DNA from 3 places in the Bacillus sp. P4_D3 genome. Region 1 is predicted to be linked to each of the others. Evidence: riboswitches for the same ligand, from Rfam matches in the RefSeq annotation. Region 1 holds a riboswitch; each other region holds the start of a gene.
What was found. Region 1 has a riboswitch for S-adenosylmethionine ahead of AC1DTM_RS11010 (YezD family protein). Riboswitches for the same ligand answer to the same signal wherever they lie in the genome.
Positions count from the first base shown of each region.

Region 1 (6,677 bases):
CTTTTCTATGTCCTGTCACAATAGCAAAACTTGCACTTGCATCGCGGTGCGTTACTGGAATACCAGCGTAAGCAGGAGCGGCTATACCAGCTGAAATACCAGGAATAATTTCAAATGGGATACCTTGTTTGGCTAATGCTTCAGCTTCTTCTCCACCTCTTCCAAATACAAATGGATCCCCGCCCTTAAGCCTCGTTACAACTTTTCCTTTCTTCGCATATTTAATAAGAAATGTGTTAATTGTCTCTTGCTTCATCGTGTGATAATTCGGGAGTTTCCCGCAATAAATTAAATCCGCTTCAGGCTTTGCGTATGAAAGCAACTCTTTATTCACGAGGCGATCGTATAAAATAACATCTGCCTTCTCGATACATTTCAACCCTTTAACAGTGATTAAATCCGGATCGCCAGGACCCGCTCCAACGATATAAACCTTCCCCATCATCTCTCCTCATTTCTACTATTAAAGTGAAACTTCCATCCTTTTATATGAATGGAAGTTAGAATACTTTCGTATTACAATGTTATTTACTCATGAACAACAAATGCCGCACCTTTTCGAATCTTCTTTTTTTCAAACAAAGAAATCTCCTTTACTTCTGGCAACGGTAAAAAATGCTTTTCAAGCTCAATCTCCGCAAGCTTAAATGCCTGTTCTTCACTTTGAGCAACAACGACTATTGGAACAACACTATTCGCTATTACAGCTTCAAATCGATATAAATCCATATTGTCCCTCCTAAGACGCTATTACTTCTTCTAATACACGATTTAGTACAATTTGTAATTCTTTCACTCCAACACGCCCTACGAAATCATAAAACGTTTCGGCTAGTAATTTATTCTTTTGGAAATAACTTAAAAAGGACACGAGAACATCCGGCAAATCTTCTCCATCTATTTTCCCTTTTAATTTTTCGTTATATGCTCCTCCGTCTAATAGCGTTCCGCCCACATATATTTCAAACGCCTCAACGATTCCCTTTTCCTTCGTTTTCAGTTTTATCCCTTGCAAACCAATATCAGCAATTTGACGTTGACCACAGGAATTCGGGCATCCTACCATATGAATTCGAACTGGAACATCGAGTGCAATTTGTGTATCTAAGTACTCTGCGATTTTGCGTAATCTTTCTTTCGTTTCTACTAACGCAAGATTGCAATACTCAATACCAGTACATGAAACCGCATGACCAATAAATGATTTCGGATTTGCAGAAATTGCTTCAAACAAAGGTTCACTTAATAATCCTGCAACATTTTCTGGCGGAACATTCGGAATAATGAAGTTTTGTGAGTTACAAGTACGAATTTGCCCGTTTCCATATTGCTTTGCAATTCTAGCAATCTCAAACATTTCCTCTGCATGTAAACGTCCTACTGGTACATTAAAGCCGACATACTTTAATCCTTCTTGTTTTTGATCTTGAACACCATAAAAGTATCCTGCATTCCAGCCTTTGAGAGCACTTTCCCCTTTACTTTGCAATAGGCCTGTGTATTCTACTAATTTCTCTTGAAATTTCTCAGCGCCCCAGTCAGCGACAAGAAATTTCAAGCGTGCTAAGTGGCGTTTTTCACGATATCCAAAATCACGGAATATAGTAGCAATTGCAATCGATACTGCCTTCACTTCTTCTGGTAAAACGAATACATCTAATTCTTCCGCTAAGTACGGACGAGCTGATAAGCCTCCGCCTACTTTTATGTGAAAACCAACTTTTTTCTCACCATCTATTTCTTTCGTAGCAGGTGTAAATGCCACACAGTTAATCTCTGCATTTGCTGAATTATAAATGTTAGAACTAATAGACATTTTAAATTTACGTGGTAGATTAGAAAACTCTTCATTATGTTGGAAGTAATCGTATATTTCTTTAACAATCGATGTTGTATCAAATAGTTCATTCGCATCAATTCCAGCAAGTGGATTACCTGTAATATTACGCGTAATATCACCGCATGCCCCCGCTGAAGATAAACCAACTCTCGCTAACCTTTTAAAAATATCCGGAATTTGCCCAATTTCTAACCAATGAAACTGAATCGCCTGTCTTGTCGTAATATCTAACACATCACGCCCATAATCTTCAGCGATGGAAGCTAGCACCTCTGCCTGCGCATTTGTAATAATCCCAGAAGGAATATTGACACGCATCATAAAATAGCCCGCTTCTTTCGGTCGTTGCAAATACAATCCCGCCCATTTAAAGGCGTCCCACTCTTCTTTCGGAATAGATTCAAATCCATTCTCCGCATAGTAAGGAATATCATTAAAGATTTCTAATCCGTCTTTCTCTAATTTCTTTTTCTCTGTTTGATTTAATTTTTCAGTATTAGCCCACACTTTTTCATAACTCATCTTTTATCCCCCTATATGAAACTACGCTCTTGTAAGTACTTCACAATTTGTTCTGCACATTCTTCAATAGAATACTTGTGCGTTTCTACAATTAATTCTTCTCGTTCTGGTTCCTCATACGGTGAATCAATGCCCGTAAACTGCTTAATATCACCTTGTCTCGCTTTTTTATAAAGTCCTTTCGGATCACGTTTCTCACATTCTTCAATCGGACACTTCACAAAGACTTCAATAAATTCATTTGCTGCCAAAAGGTCTCTAACTTGTTTACGATCTACTCGATATGGTGAAATAAACGCTGTAAGGACAACTGTTCCTTCATCTACAAACAACTTCGCCACTTCACCAATACGCCTTATATTTTCCATACGTTCACTTTCAGAAAAACCTAAATCCTTATTTAAACCGTGACGAATGTTATCCCCATCTAATACATAGTTTCCGATATTGTTTTCAAATAGTTTCCGAGCCACCGCATTTGCTACTGTTGATTTACCCGAAGCTGATAAGCCTGTAAACCAAATTACAAAACTATGATGACCATTCTTCACTCTTCTCTCTTCCTTTGAAACAGACGCTGCATGCCAAGTAATATTTGTATCCATCTCGTTCTCTCCCTATTCTGTTACTGCTTCTTTCTTCAAACCTTTAATTAACACTTCCACTACTTCTTTACGGCTAAATGCACTTGGTGGAATCTCTCCATTTCGTAACATTTCTCTTACTTTCGTACCTGACAAAATAACATGGTCCGCTTTCTCGTGTGGGCACGTTTTTGTCGAAGCCATCGCCTCACATTTAACGCAATAAAAACTATGTTCAAAAAATAGCGGCGTAATTCCTAACTCTTCCACCGTAAAGTCAGTAAAGATTTCCTGCGCTTCATATGTTCCGTAATAATTTCCCACTCCAGCGTGATCCCGCCCTACAATAAAATGTGTACAGCCGAAATTTTTTCTTACAAGCGCATGAAATATCGCTTCACGTGGTCCTGCATAACGCATCGCTGCGGGAAATACCCCTAAAAAAACGCGATCTTTTGGATAATAATTTTGCAGTAATACTTCATAACTTTCCATCCTTACATCAGCTGGAATATCATCTGATTTCGTTTCACCAACGAGCGGGTTTAAAAAGAGACCATCTACAATTTCAAGTGCAGATTTTTGAATATATTCATGTGCACGATGTACAGGATTGCGTGTTTGGAAACCAACTACTGTTTTCCATCCCCGTTTTTTAAATTCTTCTCTTGTTTCGATTGGATCTAAATAATAAGAAGCAAACTGATTATTTTCAGAGCGTTGTATTAGAATAATAGCTCCTCCAACGTAAACGTTCGGTCGATCGTACAATTTTTTCACACCTGGATGAGCCTCATCCGTCGTTTTATACACGAGTAACGCTTCTTTTTCTTTATCCGGTACAAAAATATCTTCTATTTGAATAACACCATATACAGTTCCATCTTTAACCAGGTTTACTTCTTCTCCAATTTTCAATCTATCCGCTTCTTCTTCTGTTACTGGTAATGCAATCGGTATACTCCAAACACTACCGTTTACTAAGCGCAGTGTTTCTACAACTGAGTCATAATCTCTCTTCCCTAAAAATCCTGTAAGTGGACTATATCCCCCTATCGCCAGAAGTTCTAAATCACTAAGCGCAATTTTGTCTAGCTCAATTTCTTTTACAATATTCGATATGTCATATGTTTCATCAATACGGTTTACTAATTTATTTGTTGTACTCATCTTTTTATATCCCCTCTTAGCTTTATTTCAAGATTTATCTTATTGAAAATGAAGTCCGCATTCTGTCTTCATTTTCCCAGCCCATCTTCCATCTCTTGAGTCGCCACCATCTCCTACAGGCAATGTACATTTTTCACACCCAATACTTGGATAGCCAACATCATGTAGCGGATTATACGGCAAACTATGTTTGTATACATATCGCCAAACTTCTTTCCAAGTCCAATGAATGAGCGGACAAATTTTAATAGACCGAAAACGATGATCTTGATTCACAAATTTTGTATGCTTACGCGTTTCTGATTGTTCCCTTCTAAGGCCTGATATCCACGCTTTTTCGGCTGCTAATGATTTTTCTAGCGGCAAAATTTTTCTGATCTTACAACAGAGATTCGGATTACTTTCCCATAATTTTTCTCCATGAAGCTTCGCCTGTTCTTCAAGTGTAAGTGCTGGCTGTTTTTCTATAATATTTAATGAAGGAAATCTCTCTCGTACCTTTTTAATTAATTCGTACGTTTCTTGAAAGTGAACATTTGTATCTAAAAATACAACTTTAGCAGATGGATTTACTTGGTTTATAAGATGCAATAAAACCATCCCTTCCACTCCAAAGCTACATGCATATACAATTTCACCTTTATATTCTTTATAAGCCCAACTTAATACTGATAGCGCGCCTTTCGTTTCATCTTCTTCTGAAAATGAAATACCATTTTCTTCCCACGTTTCATACGTCAACATGTTTTTTCCCCCTGTAAAAGCAAAAAGACGGTTTTAATCTATAAAATAGATTAAAACCGCCTCTAGTTTTTCTAGTCAGCGCTTTTTACTTTAAACGGACCTTTTCACTTTTCTCTAATTGAATCACTTTTCCATCTTGCACCACAATTGTAATTGAACCATATTTCATATCAGCAAGCATCGTTTGAATTTTTTCGGACACTTCATCAAAATGTTCCCGTACGCTCACGCAAACAGCCCCCCTTTTTATTCATAAAAAAAAGCTTTCCCATTTCGAAAAGACTGTTCGGTAATATATTTTACCTTATCTTTCAAAATGGATTCCATTTTGCTGGATTTAGCACCTTGCTTTCTATAAGCAGGTTGCCGAGCTTCGTAGGGCCAGTTCCCTCAGCTTCTCTTGATAAGCTTTGTATTTGTATTTTATCATAATTCTGAATTTTTTCAATCCTAGTTTTCCGATATATTTTAATTATTTTATAAAAAAGGAATTGCCCATCCTGAACAACTCCTTTTTTCATATTTAAACAAGTTCTTTAATACGTATGCGATCGTTCCCAATAATATTTTCATATGTTTCACGTTCTACAACAATTTGTGATGTTCCGCCCTTTGCAAAGACTACAGCCGGTCTACGAATACGATTATAATTATTAGCCATCGAGTACCCATATGCCCCTGTACAAGAAATCGCTAGTAAATCAGAAGAAGCAACTTTAGGAAGATTAATATCCCAAATCAGCATATCTCCACTTTCACAACATTTCCCAGCAATCGAAACAAGTTCCTCATTTTCATCATTCCCTCGATTCGCCAACATCGCCTCATAACGTGCTCCATATAGAGCCGGCCTTAAATTATCTGTCATCCCACCATCGACTGAAACATATTTTCTTATGCCTGGAATCTCTTTCACCGCTCCGACTGTATAAATTGTTGTTCCCGCATCACCTACAATACTACGACCTGGTTCAATCCATATTTCTGGAAGCGGGTATTCACATACTGTAAACTGCTCTCTCACCGTACTTGTTACAGCGTGCACATACGTTTCAAGTGTTAACGGTGTATCAGACTCCGTATAACGTATACCGAAACCTCCGCCGACATTTAATACTTTCACCACATAGTTTGTTCGCTCTCTCACTTCTTCTAAAAATTGACGTAGTACTTCAATTGCTCGAACAAAACCAGCCGTTTCGAATATTTGTGATCCGATGTGCGAGTGAATTCCTAGCACATTATAATTTGATTTTTGCAAAGCTAGCTCAATTGCTTGCATCGCTTGACCATTTGAAACACCAAATCCAAACTTCGAATCCTCTTGACCTGTTGTTATATATTCGTGTGTATGTGCCTCTACTCCGGGCGTTACACGGATTAATATGTTCACAAATTTCCCATGTTGCACTGCTAAATCATGTAAAATTTCTAATTCTAAGAAATTATCTACCACAAAACAACCAATATTTGCCTGAAGAGCCATAATCATTTCTTCTTCTGTTTTATTATTTCCGTGAAAATGAATGCGCGAAGCCGGAAATCCTGCTTGGAGTGCAGTATATAATTCTCCTCCAGAGACAACGTCTAAAGACATATTTTCTTCACGAGCTACTCGGCACATCTCCATGCACAAGAACGCCTTGCTAGCATATGCTACTTGATAAGAGAAACCACTTTCTTTAAAAGCACGATGAAACGCACGACATTTTCCTCGAATAGACTCTTCATCGTATACATAAAGTGGTGTTCCGTATTGTTTTGCTAGTTGCGTCGTATCGCACCCTCCAATTTCTAAGTGTCCTTGCCCATTGATT
Region 1 is NZ_JBFUIN010000068.1:734-7,410, forward strand. Features, by position in the region: gene cobA (uroporphyrinogen-III C-methyltransferase) at 1-442, opposite strand, end outside; gene AC1DTM_RS10985 (DUF3906 family protein) at 529-729, opposite strand; gene AC1DTM_RS10990 (nitrite/sulfite reductase) at 740-2,362, opposite strand; gene cysC (adenylyl-sulfate kinase) at 2,374-2,967, opposite strand; gene sat (sulfate adenylyltransferase) at 2,980-4,116, opposite strand; gene AC1DTM_RS11005 (phosphoadenylyl-sulfate reductase) at 4,156-4,860, opposite strand; gene AC1DTM_RS11010 (YezD family protein) at 4,946-5,089, opposite strand; SAM riboswitch class I at 5,162-5,270, opposite strand; gene lysA (diaminopimelate decarboxylase) at 5,384-6,677, opposite strand, start outside.

Region 2 (13,191 bases), on a different contig from region 1:
ACCTTCGTAATAATTACCACTATTACGCTCATTTAGGCGGGTTCTCTAAAGAAATACAGCTCGGACAAATTGTCGAACCAGGAAAAGTAATCGGATTTGTCGGTAGTACTGGTTATGGTCCTCCTGGTACAGCTGGAAAGTTCCCGCCTCACTTACATTTCGGCATGTATAAAGACAATGGCTATACCGAATGGGCTTTCGATCCATACATGCATTTAAGCCTTTGGGAACGAAAAGAACGAGCAAATACAAAACGATAACCGTAGCGAATTGCTACGGTTATTTTTTATCTGGTACAACAACTCCGCCACTTCCGTAATAAGTAGGTACTTCACCTTGAACGATGCGCGTCGCAATCGGAATGTTTTGCTTCACCTTAATTTCTTTCGTGCGTAACGGCATCATAACTTGTAACGTCACTTCCACTTCCATAATAATTTTGATCGCCGTATTATTAATTCCTTGCGGCTCAACTAGCTGTTTAATATCTGTATTCACATGACCAATTGGCGTAAAATTAATCGGAATATCTGGTCCTATATTACCAAGAAGCGCATTATCAGTTATGCGCCCAAAAGGAACTGACATAGATACCCCATTCTCTTCAAAAATACCAAGTGCTTTCGTATCCCCTTTTTCTACTTGTTGTAAATATTTCTCTATGTATGCAGTAGTCGATGTTAATATTTCATTTACTTGTTTCGTATTTAAATCAATTGTAGATACTTTCCCGTTCTTATCCGTTTGTACTTTCATTAATGAATCTACATCAAACCCTTCATTAATTCGGTCTTTTACCGCTTTCGTCATAACTGCTGTTGCCATTTTATGCGTCTCTGTTTCCCCATACTTAATTAACGTTGGCTGAATACTTTTATCCACAATCCATAAACCTTGAACTACCATTACGATAAAAATAATAAACGAAATAAGCAGTATATACCGAAAGGAAATCGGTCCCCTTCGAAACCGCGAATTTTTCGAACGAAATATGCTCATAAGAAAACCCTCCTTCTTATATTATTTCTATGCAAGAAGGAGGGACGATATATGCTTATCTCATTTTTAATAGTGCATCTTTTCCGATTGTGCCTACCGGAATGCCTAAAGCTTCGGCTTCAATCGTTACTGATTCCAGCGGTGCTTCAAGAAGTTGTTCAATCGTTCTTACACCAACCGCACGGCCAGCAATAATTCCTCGATCGCCTAACTTCTCATTTAAAAGACCTACATCTAGAGCACCGCACATAATATATCCTTTATCGCTCATTACAGCTAGCAAATTTGTCTTCGGAAGTTTTACGCTAACAGCAATGAACGTATAGTTATCAATTATAATTGGCTCTACATTAACCATAGTTCACACTCCTCTCTTTCTTATCTTTATGACAAGAGAAAAATGAGTGTTACAAGTTAACTAGCCTATAGTTTGACTGAAGATGTATAAGTTATCAACATGTCTGTTAGTACATCTCTAAGTAATTCCGGCATATAATATTGTTTGTCAGAAAGTGTGGATAGCTCTGGGTATAAGTATCCGAATGTAAACATATCAATCGTTCCTACCGTATATATACGGTCTAATTCCAGCGATTCGCCGTTAATCAATACATCTTCTAGTAAAATTTTATTCCCTGGAATCGTATCTGGAATCACTTCCAGCCCATCGTAAATCATTTTCCCCATTACTTTTCCGCGAAATCCGAATCCTTTCACCTCAAGATTCTCCATATTCGGGCGGCGCGCTTTCAAAATAACTTCTCTTAACGTTTTCCCTGGTACTTTTAACAGACATGGATTAATTGGATGTGGACAAATTCGATGAATATCTCCGCGCGTCACAACACCTTCATTTAATCCATCAAGAAGTACACCAGCATTCACCATCCCAACATCCGCATTACACCACTCTTTAAGCGCACTTGCCAACATATGAGAAAACGTCGTCTCCTTAAACCAATCAACCGGCAATGACTCTTTTAAATGAACGACAGGCTCAGCCATTATCTGTTTACTTTCTTCCTTTAGCATTTCAATTGTGGATAACGGCTCGCTATAAGCACCTAACCGTTCTGTCTTAATCGCTCTACCGTCTTTTTTCACCAGTCTCTTCGTCTCTTTATCCACAGTAAGCTGAACATGTCCAACGTAATGTCCCCACTTTTCACAACAGCAAAGCAAAGTATTATCCACAAGAACGCCACGCTCAAATAAATGATGCGTATGTGCCCCTAAAATAACATCTATATCATAATGCTCAGCCATATACTCGTCCATACTTTTTCCAAGATGAGAAAGTACAACCGTAATATGAGCTGTATCCTTAACTTCTTCTAAAATAGATTCTAAATGGATGATTGGATCTTCGATATGCCAATCGAGCATTTCATAAAACTCTGGATAAGCTACCGTTAATCCAATAAAAGCAATCGTAATCCCATCTGTCGTTGTATGTAATTTATAAGGCCGCGCCCACGCCGGACGTACACCTTCTTTTTCAAATAAATTCGCTACGAGCACCTCAAACCCAGCATCATCATATAGACGATTCAAATGCTCTTTCGCCAATGTAATTCCTTCATTATTTCCGATCGTTACATAATCATATAACGCCTCATTTAAAAGCTTCGTATTCCCAAGTCCATTTGTCGCTTCCGAAATACTATGAAAACGATCCACATGATCGCCAATATCCACAGTTAAAACAGTCTCTCCCGCTTCCTGTCTTCTCTTTTTCTCCCCTAGTACAAACCGAGAAATTTGCGGCCAATTTTCAAAATGACTATGTATATCGTTTGTATGATAAAGGTGGATGATCGTTTCTTTATTTATATTCAGAGAAAAAACCTCCTCTCAGTTCCTTACTGCCATTTACGCTACACGTACGCAATAATCCTGTAAATACTTTTCGTCTTTTCTTGCTATTCTACATTGTACTCGCATTATAAGAAAAAGCAAAAGATTGTCCTTTTATTATGGAAAACTTTATTTTACTTTTTCTAGTGTGTGGATTCTTTGCTGGGTTTGTCAGTATCTTAGCCTCACTTACTTCTAATCGGTCGCTTTATGTATAGATACGGGGTATACAGCCCTCTCTGCTATGTCGTAATTTGTTGATAAGTCGATATTCCTTGTCGAAACGTCGATATATTGGAATAATCGCTGATATATTCCAAGTTGTGGTCGATATATTTGAAAAATCGCTGATATATTTTACCGAACACCCACCTGGGTATCCCTTCCCAACCAGACCAGCTTACCCAACACAAAAAAGCGCCCTGCATGCAGGGCGCTTCCTTCATTCTACATATTAACCAATAGAACCTTCCATCTCAAACTTGATTAGACGGTTCATTTCAACTGCGTATTCCATTGGAAGTTCGCGAGTGAATGGCTCGATGAAGCCCATTACGATCATTTCTGTAGCTTCTTGCTCAGAAATACCGCGGCTCATTAGATAGAATAATTGTTCTTCTGATACTTTAGATACTTTCGCTTCGTGCTCAAGTGAAACGTAATCGTTTTTGATTTCGTTGTAAGGAATTGTATCAGATGTAGATTGGTTATCCATGATTAACGTGTCACACTCGATGTTAGAGCGAGAGTTTTTCGCTTTTGGTCCGAATTGTACGATACCACGGTAAGTTACTTTACCACCATGCTTCGCAATCGATTTAGAAACGATTGTTGAAGACGTGTTTGGTGCTAAGTGAATCATTTTCGCACCAGCATCTTGGTGTTGGCCTTTACCAGCAATCGCGATAGATAATGTTAAACCACGAGCGCCTTCGCCTTTTAAGATAACTGCTGGGTATTTCATCGTTAATTTAGATCCGATGTTACCGTCAATCCATTCCATCGTTGCGTTTTCTTCACAAACCGCACGTTTTGTAACTAGGTTGTATACGTTATTCGCCCAGTTTTGGATTGTTGTATAACGGCAATATGCATCTTTTTTAATGATGATTTCTACTACCGCACTATGAAGTGAGTTAGTCGTGTAAACAGGTGCTGTACAACCTTCTACGTAGTGTACGTGTGCGCCTTCGTCTACGATGATAAGCGTACGCTCGAATTGTCCCATATTTTCAGAGTTAATACGGAAATACGCTTGAAGTGGTGTATCAACTTTAATACCTTTTGGAACGTAGATGAATGATCCACCAGACCAAACTGCAGAGTTTAATGCAGAGAATTTGTTGTCTGTTGGTGGGATTACTTTTCCGAAATGCTCACGGAAAATATCTTCGTTCTCTTTTAATGCGCTATCTGTATCTTTGAAGACAACTCCTAGATCTTCTAGGTCTTCTTTCATGTTGTGGTATACAACTTCAGATTCGTACTGTGCAGATACACCAGCTAAATATTTTTGCTCAGCTTCAGGAATACCTAATTTATCAAATGTCGCTTTAATTTCCTCAGGTACTTCATCCCAAGACTTCTCAGATTTCTCAGATGGTTTTACGTAGTACGTAATTTCATCGAAATCTAAGTCGTTTAAGTCGCCGCCCCATTGTGGCATTGGCATTTCATAGAACTTATCCAGTGATTTTAAACGGAAGTCTAACATCCACTGTGGTTCTTCTTTCATACGTGAAATCTCTTCAACGATCTCTTTTGTTAAACCGCGTCCAGCACGGAAAATCGAAACGTCTTTATCCTTGAAACCATATTTATAATCGCCGATATCTGGCAGTTGCTTCGCCATGTTGGTGTGTCCCTCCTTATATAACCTCGTTTTTAGGAACCTTTAACATTACTTATCTTCGTTTAAGCCCTTTTCTAACGCTTTCCACGCTAATGTTGCACATTTAATACGTGCCGGGAACTTGCATACGCCTTGTAATGCTTCAATATCTCCTAAATCAATGCTGTCATCATACTCTTTTCCTAGCATCATGTCAGAGAAAATTTTAGAAAGCTTAAGAGCCTCTTCAATTTTCTTTCCTTTTACTGCTTGTGTCATCATTGAAGCTGAAGACATTGAAATTGAACATCCTTCGCCTTCAAACTTCGCTTCTTGTACAATACCCTCTTCTACTTTCATCGTAAGTTGAATACGATCGCCGCAAGTTGGATTGTTCAAGTTAACGGTAACACTATCTTCTAACACGCCATGGTTACGAGGATTTTTATAATGATCCATAATAACTTGACGATATAACGTATCTAAATTATTAAATGACATTTGTGAAATACTCCTTTGTCTTGATTAGTGATTCAACAAATGTATCAATTTCTTCTTTTGTATTATATAAATAGAAGCTCGCACGTGCTGTAGAAGAAGCTTTTAACCACTTCATAAGCGGTTGTGCACAGTGATGTCCTGCGCGAACCGCAATGCCTTCTACATCTAATACAGTTGCTACATCGTGAGGATGTACGTCTTCAATATTAAATGTAACTAGACCAGCGCGATGCTTTGGACCATAAATTGTAACGCCATCTACTTCTGATAGTCTCTCTAAAGCGTATTGCGCTAATTCATGTTCATGCTTTTCAATATTATGAAGACCGATTTCTTCTAGGAAATCAATTGCCGCACCAAGTCCGATTGCATTACCGATAATCGGTGTACCTGCTTCGAACTTCCACGGAAGCTCTTTCCAAGTAGACTCTTGTAAGTCTACGAAATCAATCATTTCACCACCAAATTCAATTGGTTCCATATTGTTTAGCAATTCTTTCTTACCATATAATACGCCGACACCTGTTGGTCCGCACATCTTATGAGCAGATAATGCGTAGAAATCACAGTTTAAATCTTGTACATCCACTTTCATATGAGGTGCACTTTGTGCTCCATCAACGATCATGATTGCACCGTTTTCATGTGCGATTGCTCCGATTTCTTTTACAGGGTTAATCGTTCCAAGTACGTTAGAAACGTGCATGATAGAAACGATTTTTGTATTCGGTGTAACTGTTTGACGAACATCTTCTAAAGAAATTGTACCGTCTAGTTGAAGCGGAAGGTATTTTAAAGTTGCACCAGTTTTCTTCGCAACTTGTTGCCACGGAATGATGTTACTATGGTGCTCCATGTAAGAGATGACGATTTCATCGCCTTCTTTTACATTATCAAGACCATAACTAGCTGCTACTGTATTTAATGCAGTTGTCGTTCCGCGCGTGAAAATAATCTCTTCCATTGATTTCGCATTAATAAACTTGCGAACTTTCTCACGTGCACCTTCATACGCGTCGGTAGCTTTCGTACCGAGCGTATGAACACCGCGATGCACGTTAGAATTATATTCTTTATAGTAACGTTCTAACGTTTCAATGACTTGAATTGGTTTTTGAGAAGTTGCTGCACTATCGAAATATACAAGTTGTTTGCCGTTCACTTTTTGATCAAGAATTGGAAACTGTTTGCGTATTTCATGAATATTCATTAGCGAACTTTCCTTTCAATTACCTCAACAAGCTGTGCCTTTACTCCTTCAATTGGAAGCTCATTTACTACAGGTGCTAAGAATCCATGGATGACTAAACGTTCTGCTTCGCGTTTTGGAATACCACGGCTCATCAAGTAGTATAATTGGTATGGATCTACGCGGCCTACTGAAGCTGCGTGACCTGCCATTACATCATCTTCATCGATTAAAAGAATTGGGTTTGCATCACCGCGAGCGTTCTCATCTAACATAAGAACGCGAGAAGATTGTTGTGCATTTGATTTAGATGCACCGTGTTCAATCTTACCAATTCCGTTAAAGATAGATGTTGCACTATCTTTTTGTACACCGTGTTTTAAAATCCAACCTTCAGAGTGTTTACCGAAGTGAACAACTTTAGTTGTAAAGTTTTGTGTTTGGTTACCACGACCAATTGTTACTGTTTTTGTATCAGCATATGATCCGTCGCCCATTAAGTTCGTAACGTTCTCTGAGATTGTATTTCCGTCATTCATAAGGCCTAGAGCCCAATCAATGCGGCCGTCGCGTCCAACAATTCCGCGGCGGTTAACGTAAGTTGTTACGTCTTTTGCTAATAGATCAACCGCACCGAATTTCACTTGTGCGCCTTGTTCCACGATTACTTCTGCTACGATATTTGCAATACCTTTAGCATTTTCATTTGCAACGTAGTTTTCTACATATGTTGCAGTACTGTTCGCATCAGCTACGAATAATACGTGGTTATATACGTTAGCTTCTTCGCCGTCTACTAAGAATACAGCTTGAAGTGGAGTTTCAAGAACAACGTTTTTCGGAACATATACGAATGCACCGCCGTTGATTAATGCAGCATGAAGTGCAGTTAGACGATGCTCGTCTACTTTCACGCCGTCTTTCATTAAATACTTTTGTACTAGTTCAGCATGCTCTGTTGCAGCTGTTACGATGTCTGTAAAAATAACACCTTTTTCTTTCGCTTCGTCTGCTAAAGAAACGAACGCAGTTGTACCAGTACGTTGCACTAATACGCTGTTATTTTCATCGATTAAGTTTTTCACTGCTTCTGGAAGCTCTGTTAAAGAACTTACAGGCTCTTGCTTAGCAGCGTCGCCTTTTCCGATAAAGTCCCATTTTTCAATTTTCGTTTTATCAGGCGTTGGCATTGGAAGTTCAGTTGCTTGTGCAAGAGCTTGTAAGCGGAACTCAGTCAACCAAGCAGCTTCGTTTACTTCGCTTGCGCGCTGACGGATTGTTTCTTGATCGAAAGGTAATGTACCGATTGTCATGTTTATGCTCCTCTCTTACGCTTCTTGCTCTGCTGTTTCGTCTTCAATACCTAATTCTTTTTTAATCCAGTCATAACCTTCAGCTTCTAGACGTTGTGCAAGCTCAGGGCCACCAGATTTAACGATACGACCGTTCATCATAACGTGAACGAAGTCTGGAGTGATGTAGTTTAATAAACGTTGGTAATGCGTAATCATTAGGCAACCGAAATCTTCGCCGCGCATTTGGTTAATACCTTTAGATACAACTTTTAATGCATCGATATCAAGACCTGAGTCGATTTCATCTAAGATTGCAATTTTTGGCTCGATCATCATTAATTGAAGAATCTCATTACGTTTTTTCTCACCGCCAGAGAAACCTTCGTTTAAGTAACGTTGTGCCATTTCTGGATCCATTTCTAGGAATTCCATGTTTTTATCTAATGTACGGATAAATTTCATAAGAGAAATTTCTTCGCCTTCTTCACGACGTGCATTAATTGCAGAACGTAAGAAGTCAGCGTTTGTTACTCCGCTAATTTCACTTGGATATTGCATTGCTAAGAATAGACCTGCTTGTGCGCGCTCGTCTACTTCCATTTCTAATACATCTTCACCGTCGATGATGATGCTACCTTCTGTTACTTCATACTTTGGGTGACCCATAATCGCAGAAGATAAAGTTGATTTACCTGTTCCGTTAGGTCCCATAATTGCGTGGATTTCTCCACCTTTTACTTCAAGGTTTACACCTTTTAAAATTTCTTTACCGTCGATTGATACGTGTAAGTCTTTAACCGTTAATGTAGAACCAGCCATCTCAATACCTCCATTAATCCTCTATATACATTTTAAAAATTACTAAAACGTTCATATTCTCATTTTATTCTCATTCTAATCTTATAGCAAATAAAATGATATCGCAAACACTAAGAAAATGTAACAATTTTTTCACAAATGTATATAAGTATTTCCTTTACATCCTCTTATGATACACCTTTCTTCTTATATATATAAAGAAAAAAGGACTGGGTTATTCCCAGCCCTTTCCAGCACCTATTCGTTCACAGGAAGTACAGCACCTTTATATTCTTTGTTAATAAAATCTTGAATTTCTTTTGAATGTAGCACTTCTACTAGCTCTTTAATTTCTTTTTTCTTCTCGTCACCTTTACGAACTGCGATAATATTTGCGTAAGGAGAGTCTGATCCTTCAATTGCGATTGCATCCTTTGTTGGATTTAATTTCGCATCAATTGCGTAGTTTGAATTAATAAATAAAGCATCACCTTCATTGTTTTCGTACAGCTTCGGTGAAAGCCCAGGTTCTACATCTGTTTTAAACTTTAAATTTTTCGGGTTTTCTACAACATCTTTCACTGTTGCTTTAACGATATCAACACCGTCTTTTAATTTAATAACGCCGCCTTTTTGCAATAGTGCTAACATACGTCCGCGCTCTGCAACGTTATTACTCATAATAACCGTTCCTCCATCTGGAAGATCTTTTAAGCTTTTATATTTCTTAGAATAAATGCCCATTGGCTCTAAATGAATTTTTCCTGCGTTTACAATTTTATATCCTTTTTCTTGAATTTCTTTATCTAAATACGGAATGTGTTGGAAGTAGTTCGCATCAATTTCTTTATCCGCTAACGCTTTATTCGGTAACACATAATCCTGGAATTTTTTAATCTCTAATTTAATACCCTTTTTCTCTAATATCGGCTGTGCCTTCTCTAAAATAACAGCGTGCGGCACGTTAGAAGCTCCGACAACAAGCTTATTTTCCTCTTTCCCCCCGCAAGCAGCTAATGTAAATACAGACAGCGCTGTAACAACTGACAGTATAATCTTTTTCATATGATGTCCCCTTCTCCCCTATAGTTATGTAGTTAGAAAAAAGAGCCGGCATACACCAGCCCTTCTTCAAACGATTATTCTTTTACAGGAACAACTGCCCCTTTATATTCTTTATTAATAAAATCTTCAATTTCTTTAGAATGCAGCACTTCTATAAGAGCTTTAATCTCTTTTTTATCTTTATCACCTTTACGAACAGCTACTACGTTTGCGTATGGAGAATCATTTCCTTCAATTGCAATCGCGTCTTTTTCTGGGTTTAATTTCGCATCAATTGCATAGTTAGAATTAATTAGAACCGCATCGCCTTCTTTATTGTTATACACTTGTGGTAATAAACCAGGCTCGATATCCGTTTTGAACTTTAAGTTTTTCGGATTATCTGCAATATCTTTAGGAGTCGCTTTAACTGGATCTACTCCGTCTTTAATTTTTAAAACTCCTTCTTTTTGTAAAATTGCTAAACCACGTCCATGATCAGCAACAGAATTACTCATAAGAATTGTCGCCCCGTCTGGAAGTTCTTTTAAGCTTTTATATTTTTGAGAGTACACGCCAATTGGTTCTAAATGAATTTTCCCCGCTATTTCAAAATCATATTTTTTATCTTTAATTTCTTTTTCTAAATACGGAATGTGCTGGAAGTAGTTTGCATCTAATTCTTTATCCGCTAACGCTTTATTCGGTAACACGTAGTCCTGGAATTTTTTAATTTCTAACTCAATTCCTTTTTTCTCAAGTAATGGCTTTGCCTTTTCTAAAATAACCGCATGAGGTACGTTAGAAGCACCAACAACTAGTTTCTTTTCATCTTTATCTTTCCCACCACAAGCAGCTAGACCAAAAATTGAAGTTGTAATAAGTGCTGTAAGTAATAATTTTTTCATTTGAAATACCCTCCCGTTTTTCATTATCTTTTATCTATTCGAGTCGTTAAACTATCACCAATCCACTGAATGAAAAATACAACTAGTAATACACAAATTGTCGCAACGATTGTTACATCGTTATTTCCTCGCTGGAACCCTTCTAAATAAGCAAGTGTTCCAAGGCCACCAGCACCAACAACACCTGCCATTGCCGTATAGCCTACTAAAGCAATTGTCGTTACCGTAATACCCGATACTAACGCTGGTAACGATTCTGGAATTAATACTTTCAAAATGATTGTGCTTGTTTTTGCTCCCATTGCTTTTGAAGCCTCAATTACACCTTTATCAATTTCACGAAGTGCGATTTCAACCATTCTCGCGTAAAATGGTGCCGCTCCAATAATTAAAGCTGGCAGCGCTGCACTCGCTCCGAGAATTGTTCCAAGAAGAATCTTTGTGAATGGAATTAATAAAATAATTAAAATGATGAACGGTATAGAACGAAAAATGTTTACGAACGCTCCAATCACCGTATTAATCGCTTTATTTTCCCATAAATTATCTTTCGCTGTCATAAAGAGTAATAGTCCTAAAATAAGTCCTAAAACAAATGTGGCAAGCGCTGCGATTGCCGTCATATATAACGTTTCACCAGTTGCTTCTAACATTTGATTCCAATCAACATTTGCAATTAACTTATCCATGTGCAATCACCTCCAGCTCTACTTGATCTTGATGAATCCCTTCTATTGCTTGCTGGATCGCTGTTTCTTCACCATTTAAATGAACGACTAAACTTCCGTAAGAGCCGTTATTCGTTTGTGCGATATTTCCTTGCAAAATGCTAACTTCTATATCACCGCGCTGCATTAACCTTTGAAGTACCGGTCTTTCTACTGCTTCACCGACAAACTGCAAACGAATTACTTTTCCATCTGGATATTTTTCAATTAAGCTTTCAATCGTTTCATTTGTATCTTCAGAATCAGTTAACTGCTGTACAAATCGTTTCGTAATATCTTGCTGTGGATTACGGAATACGTCAAGTACTGGACCCGTTTCTACGATTTTCCCTTTCTCCATTACAGCAACTCGATTACAAATTTTGCGAATAACGTGCATCTCATGCGTAATCAATACAATTGTTAAGCCGAGACGCTTATTAATATCTAATAATAAATCTAAAATTTGATCTGTCGTTTCCGGATCAAGAGCTGACGTTGCTTCATCACATAAAAGTACTTGTGGATTGTTAGCTAACGCTCTTGCAATCCCGACGCGCTGCTTTTGTCCACCACTTAGCTGAGATGGGTACGCGTCTCCTCTTCCCTCTAATCCAACAAGATGAATTAACTCATCGACACGTTTTCTTCTCTCTGCCTTATCGACACCTGCAATTTCAAGTGGGAATGCGATATTTTCACGCACAGTTCGTGACCAAAGTAAGTTGAAATGCTGAAAAATCATTCCGATTTCTTGTCTTGCCTTACGAAGTTCATTTCCAGTAATCGCTGAAATCACACGATTCGCAATTGTAATTTGGCCAGAAGTTGGTTTCTCTAACTGATTAAATAATCTGATTAACGAACTTTTCCCAGCACCACTATATCCGATAACACCAAATATTTCGCCTTTCTCTATTTGTAAGTTGGCGTTATCTACAGCAGTGACATCACCGCTTTTTGCCTTATATATTTTCTTTACATTCTCTAATAGAATCATGGTGTATCACCCCTTTTTTGTTTAAAAAGCGTAAGCGGCTCGTTTAGAATGTAAAGTGGATGGAGCTTCTGACGTAGAGGCGCTTTTTGCCTCATAGGAAGAAGCGAAGCCATCGAACATTCTAGCCGCTGGAGCTAGATTTCATAAAAACTTTGGATAGACTCCGCATTTTTTTATTTTTGATGCGTGTAGTCCATCGTTATAGCTCCTCTTATTATTTGAATGTCCTCCGCATTCAAACGACAAAAAACCTTTCCGCTTCTAGAGAAGCAGAAAGGTTTATATGCGTATATAACAACATTATCCCTCTCTCTCATCTCTCAAAGCATTTGCTTTGCAGGAATTGGCACCATTTCAACATAAGTTGACGGTTGCCGGGCTTCACAGGGCACAGTCCCTCCACCTCTCTTAATAAGAGAAATCAGATTAAATTTTCGTCTGATTTAAAATTTATGAAATTGTCTATATTTTATGAATTGAATTGTATCAATATCCACACGCCGTGTCAACAGAAATTTTCGCAAAAAAAGAAACTTCAGAATTTTAAGCCCCGACTGACATCGGTTTACATATATGAAACATCGATTCAACTAATAACATCGTTCGATACGTTCCAGAATATTGTACCCGTCCATCACTCATTAACGTTTGCAACCTCATATTTCCAGTCACTAATTTTTGTACATCCTCTTCCTCTAAACAAACGATTTGTTCCGTTCCTCTCGCCTCTTTCAAAAGTTCTATATAATCTCTTGAAATTTGTAACGAACAGCATTCATCTCCAAAACGAAAATTAACAGTTCTTTCTCCTTGCCTTAAAAGCGGTTCTAAATGATATTGACCATTAGCGTAATTTACAAATGATTGAAGCAAAGAATATAATTTCATCCTAAACCACATCCCTCATATCACTTTCTATTACATACCATTCCCTCTTATTAAAGAGCAATCCTGTTACTTTCGCTCGACAAATACTGTATCTATCACGCATGTCGACATATTTCCCAAGAAATATGTCGAGGCGGCAAAAACTTTGCCGCCTACTTTAATTCCGTATATAAA
Region 2 is NZ_JBFUIN010000005.1:9,069-22,259, forward strand. Features, by position in the region: gene AC1DTM_RS01770 (M23 family metallopeptidase) at 1-260, shown strand, start outside; gene yunB (sporulation protein YunB) at 280-999, opposite strand; gene AC1DTM_RS01780 (YunC family protein) at 1,055-1,357, opposite strand; gene AC1DTM_RS01785 (5'-nucleotidase C-terminal domain-containing protein) at 1,423-2,838, opposite strand; gene sufB (Fe-S cluster assembly protein SufB) at 3,311-4,708, opposite strand; gene sufU (Fe-S cluster assembly sulfur transfer protein SufU) at 4,757-5,188, opposite strand; gene sufS (cysteine desulfurase SufS) at 5,178-6,398, opposite strand; gene sufD (Fe-S cluster assembly protein SufD) at 6,398-7,690, opposite strand; gene sufC (Fe-S cluster assembly ATPase SufC) at 7,706-8,491, opposite strand; gene metQ (methionine ABC transporter substrate-binding lipoprotein MetQ) at 8,729-9,535, opposite strand; gene metQ (methionine ABC transporter substrate-binding lipoprotein MetQ) at 9,610-10,422, opposite strand; gene AC1DTM_RS01825 (methionine ABC transporter permease) at 10,446-11,111, opposite strand; gene AC1DTM_RS01830 (methionine ABC transporter ATP-binding protein) at 11,104-12,129, opposite strand; SAM riboswitch class I at 12,440-12,547, opposite strand; gene AC1DTM_RS01835 (hypothetical protein) at 12,673-13,017, opposite strand; gene AC1DTM_RS01840 (thioredoxin family protein) at 13,170-13,191, opposite strand, start outside.
Region 2: linked by a shared signal. The riboswitch ahead of AC1DTM_RS01830 (methionine ABC transporter ATP-binding protein) and the one ahead of AC1DTM_RS11010 (YezD family protein) in region 1 are both predicted to bind S-adenosylmethionine.

Region 3 (10,591 bases), on a different contig from region 1:
GTCTGGTACAGACTCTAAAGCTGGTGGCCCTGACTACTTAGCACTTCACATGCAAGCAAAAACTACTTCTGAAACTTTATAAGAAATAGTAGAAGAGATCTTCACATACTGTGAAGATCTCTTCTTTTTGAGAAAATCTTTATAATAGAAGCTAGTTAATTTGAATCGAGAAATAATTACTAAATATTACTATTTATTCTTTGGAACTAGCTAAACCCTATTAATATCGGGATAAACATGAAAATAGAAACAAAACAACGAGAAAAATTGATTTATTAGTCATATTTTTTAGTATTCATTTTGAGGATTTCCTGTATAATACAATTTGAAAGAAAATCTATGGTTTGACAAGAGAACACTCCTTTCGGTTTTGCTCACTGAAAGGAGTGTTTTTTTTTAGGTCGCTAAAAACTCTTCTGTACTCATTATATTAGCGTATACTCCATTTAAACTCGCCAAAATTGTATTATGAATATAAACAGCTGGTATAGTAGCATTCTTAAATGAAAGATCTTTTGTAGCACAAGCATCGTGTATTACGGTACAGTGAAGGCCAAAATCAAAAGCAGCCCTTACCGTAGAATCAATACACATATGGGTCATCATCCCGCAGATTACGACGTGCTCAATTCCTGAACGTTGTAATCGTTCTAGAAGATCAGTTTCTCGGAAGCTATTTGGATAATGTTTAAGGATAACGGATTCCTCTCTAAGTGGACGGACATTTTCGTGAATATGGACACCTTCTGTATTGGGTAGGAAAAAAGTAGCGCTATCTTTTATAGCTACATGTTGGATATGAAAAATAGGTTCGTTTCTAATTCTAAAATGTTGTAGTAGCTGATCAGCATATTCACTTGCTTCTACTGGATTACGTAATTCCATCTTGCCATTTGGAAAATAATCATTTTGAATATCGACGAGCAAAAGAGCTGTTTTCATATATTTATCTTCCTCCGAATTCATATTGAAATACTGTTATTCAATTAGTAGAGAAGATTCTCCTCTTTAAAAGTATGAGTGAGGAGGATTTTACATAACTATAAAAATTACTATTGTATTGTGATTTTTTATTTGAAAATTTTAATAGAGGAATAATTGATTTTTTTCTGAAAAATGTATTGACTCTTATTATTCTGAGTTCTATAATGAGAATTAATTAAATGACAATTAAATCGATACACTCTTATCCAGAGAGGTGGAGGGACTGGCCCTACGATACCTCAGCAACGGGTTTTTTAATACCGTGCTAATTCCAGCAAGCTTAAAGTAGGCTTGGAAGATGAGAAGATGTGAACGAGTACATAAAAGTGCTCTCCTTCTTATCTTTTACAAGTGATAAGAAGGAGAGCACTTTTTATTTTACCTCGAAAGCTCTACTTCAAGTTTTACAGCATATAGGAGGGAAGAAAATGATTTCTTTTAATAATGTAAGTAAAGTATATGAATCAGGTGGACAATCTGTTCATGCGGTTGAGGATGTAACGCTGTCAGTTGAAAAGGGCGAAATTTTTGGCATTATCGGATTTAGTGGTGCTGGAAAGAGTACGTTATTACGCTTAGTAAATATGTTAGAAAGACCAACTGCAGGAACAATTTCAATAGATGATAAAGAAATTACATCATTATCGGCGAAAGAGTTACGGAAACTAAGACAAAGAATTGGGATGATTTTTCAAAGCTTTAATCTATTTAATTCAAGAACAGTGTTTGGGAACATTGCTTATCCATTAAGGTTAGCGAAATTGCCGAAGAATGAGATAAAAGAAAGAGTGAATGAACTACTAAAGTTTGTTGGTTTAGAAGATAAAGCGAACTATTATCCAGAACAGTTATCAGGTGGACAAAAGCAGCGCGTTGGGATTGCAAGAGCACTTGCGACATCACCGGATATTCTCATATGTGATGAGGCAACATCAGCTTTAGATCCGGAAACAACAACAGAAATTTTAAATTTATTAAAGAAAGTAAATAGAGAGTACAATTTAACGATTCTACTTATTACACATGAAATGCACGTTGTGAAAGAAATTTGTCACCGTGTAGCTGTTATGGAAAAAGGAAAAGTAATTGAAGAAGGAAAACTGTTTGATGTTTTCACACAACCAAAAACAAAGACAACTCAAAATTTTGTACGCTCTGTTATTAATGATCACTTACCAGAAAGTGTTCTAGCGAAAATTCAAAACGGAGGTCAGATTTATCGCCTGACTTTTACTGGGGAAGAAACAGGGCAGCCTGTACTATCATATATTGCGAAAAACTATAACGTCGATGTAAATGTTCTTTACGGAAATATTATTGAACTCCAAAATGTGCTATTTGGAAATCTTCTTGTAGAGCTACAAGGTGAACAGAAGGAAATTCAAAAAGCATTACAACATCTAAGACTGCAAGTGCAGCTGAAGGAGGTAGGAGCTCATGCGAGTTGATTGGAGTATATTTTGGCCTCGCATATTAGATGCGACAGGGGATACCCTCTTAATGGTAATTGTAACCCTTATATTCGCTACAATTCTCGGTATACCTCTAGGTTTACTTTTATACGTAACGAGGAAAGGAAACTTTTTAGAAAATAAATGGGTCTTTTCTATTCTTAATATCGTAATTAATACAATTCGTCCGGTTCCATTCATTATCTTTTTAGTAGCTCTAAGTCCGATAACAAGAAGTGTTATCGGAACGACGATTGGAACGGCAGCAGCAATCTTCCCAATGACGTTAGTTGCATCAATTGGTATTGCTAGAATGGTTGAAACAAATCTTGTTTCTGTTCCGAAAGGGGTAATTGAAGCAGCACAAGCAATGGGCGCTTCACCACTTAGAATTGTTTTTGAAATCCTAGTGCCAGAAGCTTTAGCACCATTAATCTTAGGTGTCACGTTTATGACAGTTGGTTTAATTGAATTTTCTGCAGTTGCTGGGCTTGTCGGTGGTGGCGGTCTTGGTGACTTAGCAATGACATATGGTTATCAACGCTTTGATACGTCAGTTATGTTCGTAACGGTCGTTTTACTTATTATTCTTGTACAGGTAGCTCAAAATTTAGGAAACTACTTTGCGAAAGTCTTTTTACGCAGATCATAAAAAGGAAGAGGGGAAAAGAAAATGAAGAAAATTTTAGCATTTGCATTATCAGCGATTGTAGGAATTACAGCCTTAAGCGGCTGCTCAGGTGGAGACACAGGTGCAGGAGCGAAAGAGAAAGTAGTTCGCGTAGGTGTAACTGGAACAGATGGAGACGCTTGGGAAATCTTAAAGAAAAAAGCTGAAAAAGAAGGGATCAAAATTAAACTGGTTGAGTTCTCTGATTACACAACGCCCAACAAAGCGTTAGCTGATGGAGATATTGAACTAAACTCATTCCAGCACATTGCTTTCTTAGAGCAATTTAAAAAGGAGCATAAGTTAGATATTACAGCTGTTGGTACAACGCAAATTGCACCGATGGGCTTATACTCTGAAAAATATAAGAAAGCAAATGAAATCCCAGATGGTTCAGAAATTGCTATTCCAAATGATCCAACGAACCAAGCGCGTGCATTAAAACTTCTTGATGCAGCTGGATTATTAAAGCTTAAGAAAGATTTCGGTCTATTTGGAGATCCAAGCGGCATTGCTGAAAATCCGAAGAAGCTAAAGATTACACCGGTTATCGCACAGCAAACACCTCGTGTGTTAAAAGATGTAGCGGCTTCAGTTATTAATAACGGTGTTGCTGGTCAAGCCGGATTAGATCCAGCAAAGGATCCTATTTTCTTAGAAGATCCAAAGAATGAAAATGCAAAGGCCTATATTAATATTTTCGCAGCTCGTACGAAAGACAAAGATGATCCAACACTGAAAAAAGTAATTGAATTATACCATTCAAAAGAAGTAACAGATGCAGTTAAGAAAGAAACAAATGGTGGTTCCATTTCAGTAGATCTTTCACTAGATGAGCTTGCAAAAATCGTAAAATAATTATTGGGTTTAACGACTAACAGTAGGAACCCCTCCGCTGTTAGCTCGTTCAACATATAATCTACTTAACAAACAAAACCCTAATTCTGTACCTTCCAATTTTGTATAACATAGAATCCAATGTTTGTTAAGTAGAGTGATGGACCAGGAGTTTTCCTGGTCTTTTTTTATTTAAAACAGTTAGCTAATAATAAGGTAATCCAAATTATGATTGGGTAAGAGAGTAAACTGAAAATGAGTGTAATTGCTAAATTCCTTTTATTGATTAAGCATTTTTCTGATGAAAAGAAGAAAATGGAAAACAGAACAATGGAAGCTGCTGATATTACACCTGGATTATAAGAACGATAAATGAAATACAAGATAATATGCTGAACGGCGTTAAAAAAGATACAGCCCTGTATAAAAATGATCCAGTAAATAGAAGATATGATGCTTAATTGATATAGAAAGACTATGATTAAGACAAAGGTTGTTAATATGGAAATTGCAATGAAAAATTGTTGGCTAGTTATAAGATGAATTGAAAATTGATTAGCAAGATATTGTGGCATCTGGAAAGCTTCTTCAAGGTTATGAATGAAAAATAAAAAGGGGGTTAGCCAGATTGTACGAGTAGTAACATGTCTTGCAGAAGATGTTTTAATCAATTTACATCAGCTCCAATAAAGGGATAGAAAGCCTATAAGAAAAGGCTTTCTACAAGGGTATAGTTATTCAATTATGATGCTTTTTAAATTACTCTCAGGTTGCGGTTGTTCTTCCGCATAAGAGGAGAGCTCCTCTTGTAAAATATTTAGTGCTCGCTTAGCTGATTGCTGAATCGGATTCGGTAACTCTTCTAATATAAGCATACCGAATTTTATTTTTGTACGAATTACCTTTCTTAGTAGTTCATCATGCATGTACTACACCTCCAAACCGAATATTTAGTACATCATCTTCAAACTTAGCTCCTTGAATAGAAAGGTGCGTTAATGTTTTTGGCAAGGTGATATTTCGCTTCGCAGAACCGGCTCGAATAATAAGTTCATCACCTTTTTGATTTAATGAAAGTTCACTTTTGTTTGAGAAGGGAATGGACAGAACGAAAATATACTCATCGCCATCTTTTTTTACATATTGTGTGCGACCGTTAAATTTCACTTCCGTAGGAGAAGAGTCAGATTTAAATAAAGCGTCTCCTACACGTTCTAACATAGACAAACCAACAACTTCTTGTTCAAACATCGGAGCTTCGTAAATAGGAAGTGGCTGAAAACTATCTTGAATTAATGTTTTATATTTCTTTTGTGTATCTTTCCATGCCTGAAAATAAGGATCGGTGACAGTGTTAGGGATGATGCGGTTAATCATGATGGCATCTACGTTATAATCGTATAAATTTAAATAAGTAAAGCTACGCTGAGCTTCTTTAATGACCATTTTTTCAGGATTTACAACAACGCGAATACTCGTTACTTCTCGGTTTGATAAAATATCTCTCATTTCTCCAAGCTGTTCAAGTGTATTTGTTAATTCGTCCATAATATCATCGGTTGGAAGGGGGACACCAAGGAGTGGTTGAGCTACAGGACGAACGACTTTTAAAATTTTTCTTTTAATAGGAAAGAGTTTTTCCATCCACCAGCCGAGCATGTCTGGAAAGCTGAGCATTGCTAAAGTTTCTCCAGTCGGTGCGCAATCAATAATGATGACGTCGTAAGTGTTGTGTTTATAGTAATCGAGTACTCGAAGTAAGCTAATTAAATCTTCCATACCAGGGAACATCGTTAATTCTTCTGTTGTAATATCATCGGCTGCTTTGGAAGTGAAGAGTAGTGTAATATATTTCTGCAATTTCCCCCAGCCTTTTTCCATTTCATAAATCGTATTAATCTCTTGTGCCCATAAGTTTTCGCGAATTTCTAATGGTTCAGAAGATAGCTTTATACCAAATGAATCTCCTAAACTATGAGCAGGATCTGTGCTCATTACTAATGTTTTTAATCCTTGTTTTGCACTTTGAAGTGCTGTTGCTGCTGAAATGCTAGTTTTTCCTACGCCGCCTTTACCTGTATACAAAATAATTCTCATCATTTTATCCCCTTTGTTTCGAATGTCGAATATTACGAGTATCGAAGTAAATGGTTGAATAAAAACCCAGTTAGGGCTTTATTCAATCGGAATGTTTTTCATTTTAGGTGTAGAAACCTTTTCTTCTGTTTTTTGCTGTGACGTAGCAATGTGATTCATGATCTTTTGGAAGATTTGTAGTAAGAATGCTTTTTCTTCTTCTGACAATGCTTCCGTCACTAGGCTAAAGTAATGGGCCGCATTTTGTTTTACTTCTTGAACGAGCATTACGCCGTTTTCTGTTAAACGAATTAATACAATACGTCGATCGCTTTCATCACGGTAGCGTTCAATATAGCCCTTTTTTACAAGGCGATTTACAACGCCTGTCGTTGTACTCATCGGTATATCAAGAAGATCAGCGATTTTTGTCATTGTAATATCTGTATTTCGCTCCATCCAAAGTAAACAAAATACTTCTGTCTTGGAAAGTGTTAAATCAAGGCTTACCCATTCTTCAGGATAGAAAAGTTTCTTGGCGTTATCTAGCAGTAAGTCTAAAAAATGTTCATATTGCAACAATTATTTCCACTCCCGTATATTTCGAGATTCGTAATATTTGTTTTTATTTTATGTGGAATTGAAATAAATGTCAATGTTTTTGATTGTTTTTTCAGATTAGAAAGAAAATTACCTTCAAAATAGCAATTTTTTGTGATAGATTAATAAATAGAAAAAAGAAAATTTACATAAAAATCCATTGTGATAAATATATTTATCTATAATGGGTGTACAGCTAACGAGGGGGAGAACGATGAGAAGACGAAATACGCAAGCGTTCACGTTTTTAGCATGGACTTCATTTGTTTGTGCGCTGTCAGGAATGCTAATTGGGATTTACACGTTAGATGAAACGCTTAGTGTAAAAGGGTACTATTTAATAGGAACATTATTTTTAACGATGTCTTGTTTTGTATTACAAAAAACAATTCGTGATAATGAGGAAGATAATGAAAGATTTCCGGAAAATAAATCGTTAGATAAAGAGTAAATTGTAAAGAAAGGCACTTGCCTTTCTTTTTTTATGTAAAAATGCCGTAAGTGCCGTGTGTTGACTTGCTTGAAGTACTGGAAATTTGGTATCATCAATAGTATTGTAGATTGAACGATATATTATGGAGGTGGCCTAGCCGTGTCAAGAATTTCCGTTGAGAATGTAAAGCACGTAGCACATTTAGCACGTCTTGCAATTACTGATCAAGAAGCAGAAAAATTTCAAAAACAACTAGATGCAATTGTTACATTTGCAGAACAGTTAAATGAATTAGATACAACTGATGTAAAACCAACAACTCATGTATTAACTATGAAAAATGTTATGCGTGAAGATGTGCCAGAAAAAGGTTTACCAGTAGAAGAAGTATTAAAAAATGCACCGGATCACAAAGATAATCAAATCCGTGTTCCAGCAGTATTAGAATAGAGGAGGGAATTTCGATGTCATTATTTGATCATTCTGTATCAGAGTTACATAAGAAGTTAAACAACAAAGAAATTTCCGTTACGGATTTAGTAGAAGAATCTTACAAACGTATTTCGGATGTTGAAGATAACGTAAAAGCTTTTCTTACATTAGATGAAGAAAATGCACGCGCGAAAGCGAAAGAATTAGATGCAAAGATTGGTGCTGAGGATAATGGTTTATTATTCGGTATGCCAATCGGTGTAAAAGATAACATTGTAACTAACGGTCTTCGTACAACTTGTGCGAGCAAAATGTTAGCAAACTTCGATCCAATTTACGATGCGACAGTTGTACAAAAGCTAAAAGCTGCTGACACAGTTACAATCGGTAAATTAAATATGGACGAGTTCGCAATGGGTTCTTCAAATGAAAACTCAGGCTTCTACGCTACAAAAAATCCATGGAACTTAGATTACGTTCCAGGTGGATCTAGTGGTGGTTCTGCAGCAGCAGTAGCAGCAGGAGAAGTATTATTCTCTCTAGGTTCTGATACGGGTGGTTCTATCCGGCAGCCAGCTGCATATTGCGGCGTTGTAGGTTTAAAACCAACTTACGGACGCGTATCTCGTTACGGATTAGTAGCATTCGCATCTTCACTTGACCAAATCGGACCGATTACACGTACAGTAGAAGACAATGCATACTTATTACAAGCTATTTCAGGTATTGACCGTATGGATGCAACTTCTGCAAACGTTGAAGTAGGAAACTACTTAGCTGGTTTAACAGGCGATGTTAAAGGTTTACGTATTGCTGTACCGAAAGAATACTTAGGCGAAGGTGTTGGCGAAGAAGCTCGTGAGTCAGTACTAGCTGCTTTAAAAGTGTTAGAAGGTATGGGCGCAACTTGGGAGGAAGTATCTCTTCCGCACTCTAAATACGCTCTAGCAACGTATTACTTATTATCTTCTTCTGAAGCATCTGCTAACCTTTCACGCTTTGATGGCGTACGTTACGGTGTTCGTTCTGATAATGTAAATAATTTATTAGATCTTTACAAAAACACACGTAGCGAAGGTTTCGGTGATGAAGTAAAACGTCGTATTATGCTTGGTACATTTGCTCTTAGCTCTGGTTACTATGATGCATATTACAAAAAAGCACAACAAGTACGTACATTAATTAAAAATGACTTTGAAAATGTATTTGCTAACTACGATGTTATTATTGGACCAACAACGCCAACTCCAGCATTTAAAGTGGGTGAAAAAGTGGACGATCCAATGACAATGTATGCAAATGACATTTTAACAATTCCAGTAAACTTAGCGGGTGTTCCAGCGATTTCTGTTCCATGTGGATTCGGTGCTAACAACATGCCACTTGGTTTACAAATCATTGGTAAACACTTCGATGAAACGACAATTTACCGCGTTGCACATGCGTTTGAGCAAGCAACAGACTATCATACAAAAAAAGCAAGTCTGTAAGGAGGCGAGCATAGATGAATTTAGAAACAATTATTGGTTTAGAGGTTCACGTTGAGTTAAAAACAAATTCGAAAATTTTCTCTGCGAGTCCAACAGAATTCGGAGCGGAGCCAAATACACAAACGAGTGTAATTGACTTAGGATACCCAGGGGTACTTCCTACTTTAAATAAAGAAGCAGTTAACTTTGCAATGAAAGCTGCAATGGCATTAAACTGTGAAATCGCAACGGAAACGAAGTTCGACCGTAAAAACTATTTCTACCCAGATAATCCGAAAGCTTACCAAATCTCTCAATTTGATAAGCCAATTGGTGAAAATGGTTGGATTGAAATCGAAGTAGACGGCAAAAAGAAACGTATCGGTATTACACGTCTTCATTTAGAAGAAGATGCTGGTAAATCAACGCATACAAGTGAAGGTTCATTAGTAGACTACAACCGTCAAGGTATGCCTTTAATCGAGATCGTATCTGAGCCAGATATGCGTACTCCAGAAGAAGCATATGCCTACTTAGAGAAGTTAAAATCAATCATTCAATATACAGGTGTATCTGATTGTAAGATGGAAGAAGGTTCTCTTCGTTGTGATGCGAATATTTCCCTTCGTCCAGTTGGACAAGAGAAGTTCGGTACAAAAGCAGAACTGAAAAACTTAAACTCTTTCAATTACGTGCAAAAAGGTCTTGAGCATGAGCAAGTGCGCCAAGAAAAAGAATTATTATCTGGCGGTATCATCCAACAAGAAACACGTCGTTATGATGAAGCAACGAAGAAAACAATCTTAATGCGTATAAAAGAAGGATCTGACGATTACCGTTACTTCCCAGAGCCAGACTTAGTTGAACTTTACATCGACGATGAGTGGAAAGAAGAAATTCGTGCTTCTATTCCAGAACTTCCAGATGCACGTAAAGCTCGCTATGTTGAAGAAGTTGGTTTACCAGCTTATGATGCACACGTATTAACATTAACTAAAGAGATGTCTGACTTCTTTGAAGCAACAGTTGCAGAAGGTGCTGATGCGAAATTAACATCAAACTGGTTAATGGGTGAAGTACTTGCATACTTAAACAAACAACAAAAAGAATTAAAAGACGTTGCGTTAACGCCTGCTGGTTTATCTAAAATGGTTCAATTAATTGAAAAAGGTACAATTTCTTCTAAAATCGCGAAGAAAGTATTTAACGAATTAATTGAAAAAGGTGGAGACCCAGAAGAAATCGTTAAAGCGAAAGGGCTTGTTCAAATTTCTGACGAAGGAACACTTCGTAAGGTTGTAACAGAAATTCTTGATAATAATGAGCAATCTATTGAAGACTTTAAAAACGGTAAAGACCGTGCAATTGGCTTCTTAGTTGGTCAAATTATGAAAGCTACAAAAGGACAAGCAAATCCACCGCTTGTTAACAAAATCTTACTTGAAGAGATTAATAAGCGCTAAAATAGTATAGATTCTTAAAGATTAAACAGAAAAAACACCCGTATTTGGGTGTTTTTTCTGAGTTAATCAAACGTTTGTTTAAATGGTGAAAAATAATTTAAACAAACGTTTGATTAACTGTCAAAAGTGAAAAAATGTTTCTATAGCAACTATGGTATGATAGTTGCAAAAAGGTG
Region 3 is NZ_JBFUIN010000032.1:12,804-23,394, reverse strand. Features, by position in the region: gene pruA (L-glutamate gamma-semialdehyde dehydrogenase) at 1-82, shown strand, start outside; gene AC1DTM_RS07650 (cysteine hydrolase family protein) at 397-942, opposite strand; SAM riboswitch class I at 1,184-1,289, shown strand; gene AC1DTM_RS07645 (methionine ABC transporter ATP-binding protein) at 1,413-2,432, shown strand; gene AC1DTM_RS07640 (methionine ABC transporter permease) at 2,422-3,087, shown strand; gene AC1DTM_RS07635 (MetQ/NlpA family ABC transporter substrate-binding protein) at 3,109-3,963, shown strand; gene AC1DTM_RS07630 (HXXEE domain-containing protein) at 4,131-4,613, opposite strand; gene AC1DTM_RS07625 (DUF3926 domain-containing protein) at 4,677-4,868, opposite strand; gene AC1DTM_RS07620 (ArsA family ATPase) at 4,861-6,042, opposite strand; gene AC1DTM_RS07615 (MarR family winged helix-turn-helix transcriptional regulator) at 6,118-6,600, opposite strand; gene AC1DTM_RS07610 (YiaA/YiaB family inner membrane protein) at 6,833-7,069, shown strand; gene gatC (Asp-tRNA(Asn)/Glu-tRNA(Gln) amidotransferase subunit GatC) at 7,211-7,501, shown strand; gene gatA (Asp-tRNA(Asn)/Glu-tRNA(Gln) amidotransferase subunit GatA) at 7,516-8,973, shown strand; gene gatB (Asp-tRNA(Asn)/Glu-tRNA(Gln) amidotransferase subunit GatB) at 8,988-10,415, shown strand.
Region 3: linked by a shared signal. The riboswitch ahead of AC1DTM_RS07645 (methionine ABC transporter ATP-binding protein) and the one ahead of AC1DTM_RS11010 (YezD family protein) in region 1 are both predicted to bind S-adenosylmethionine.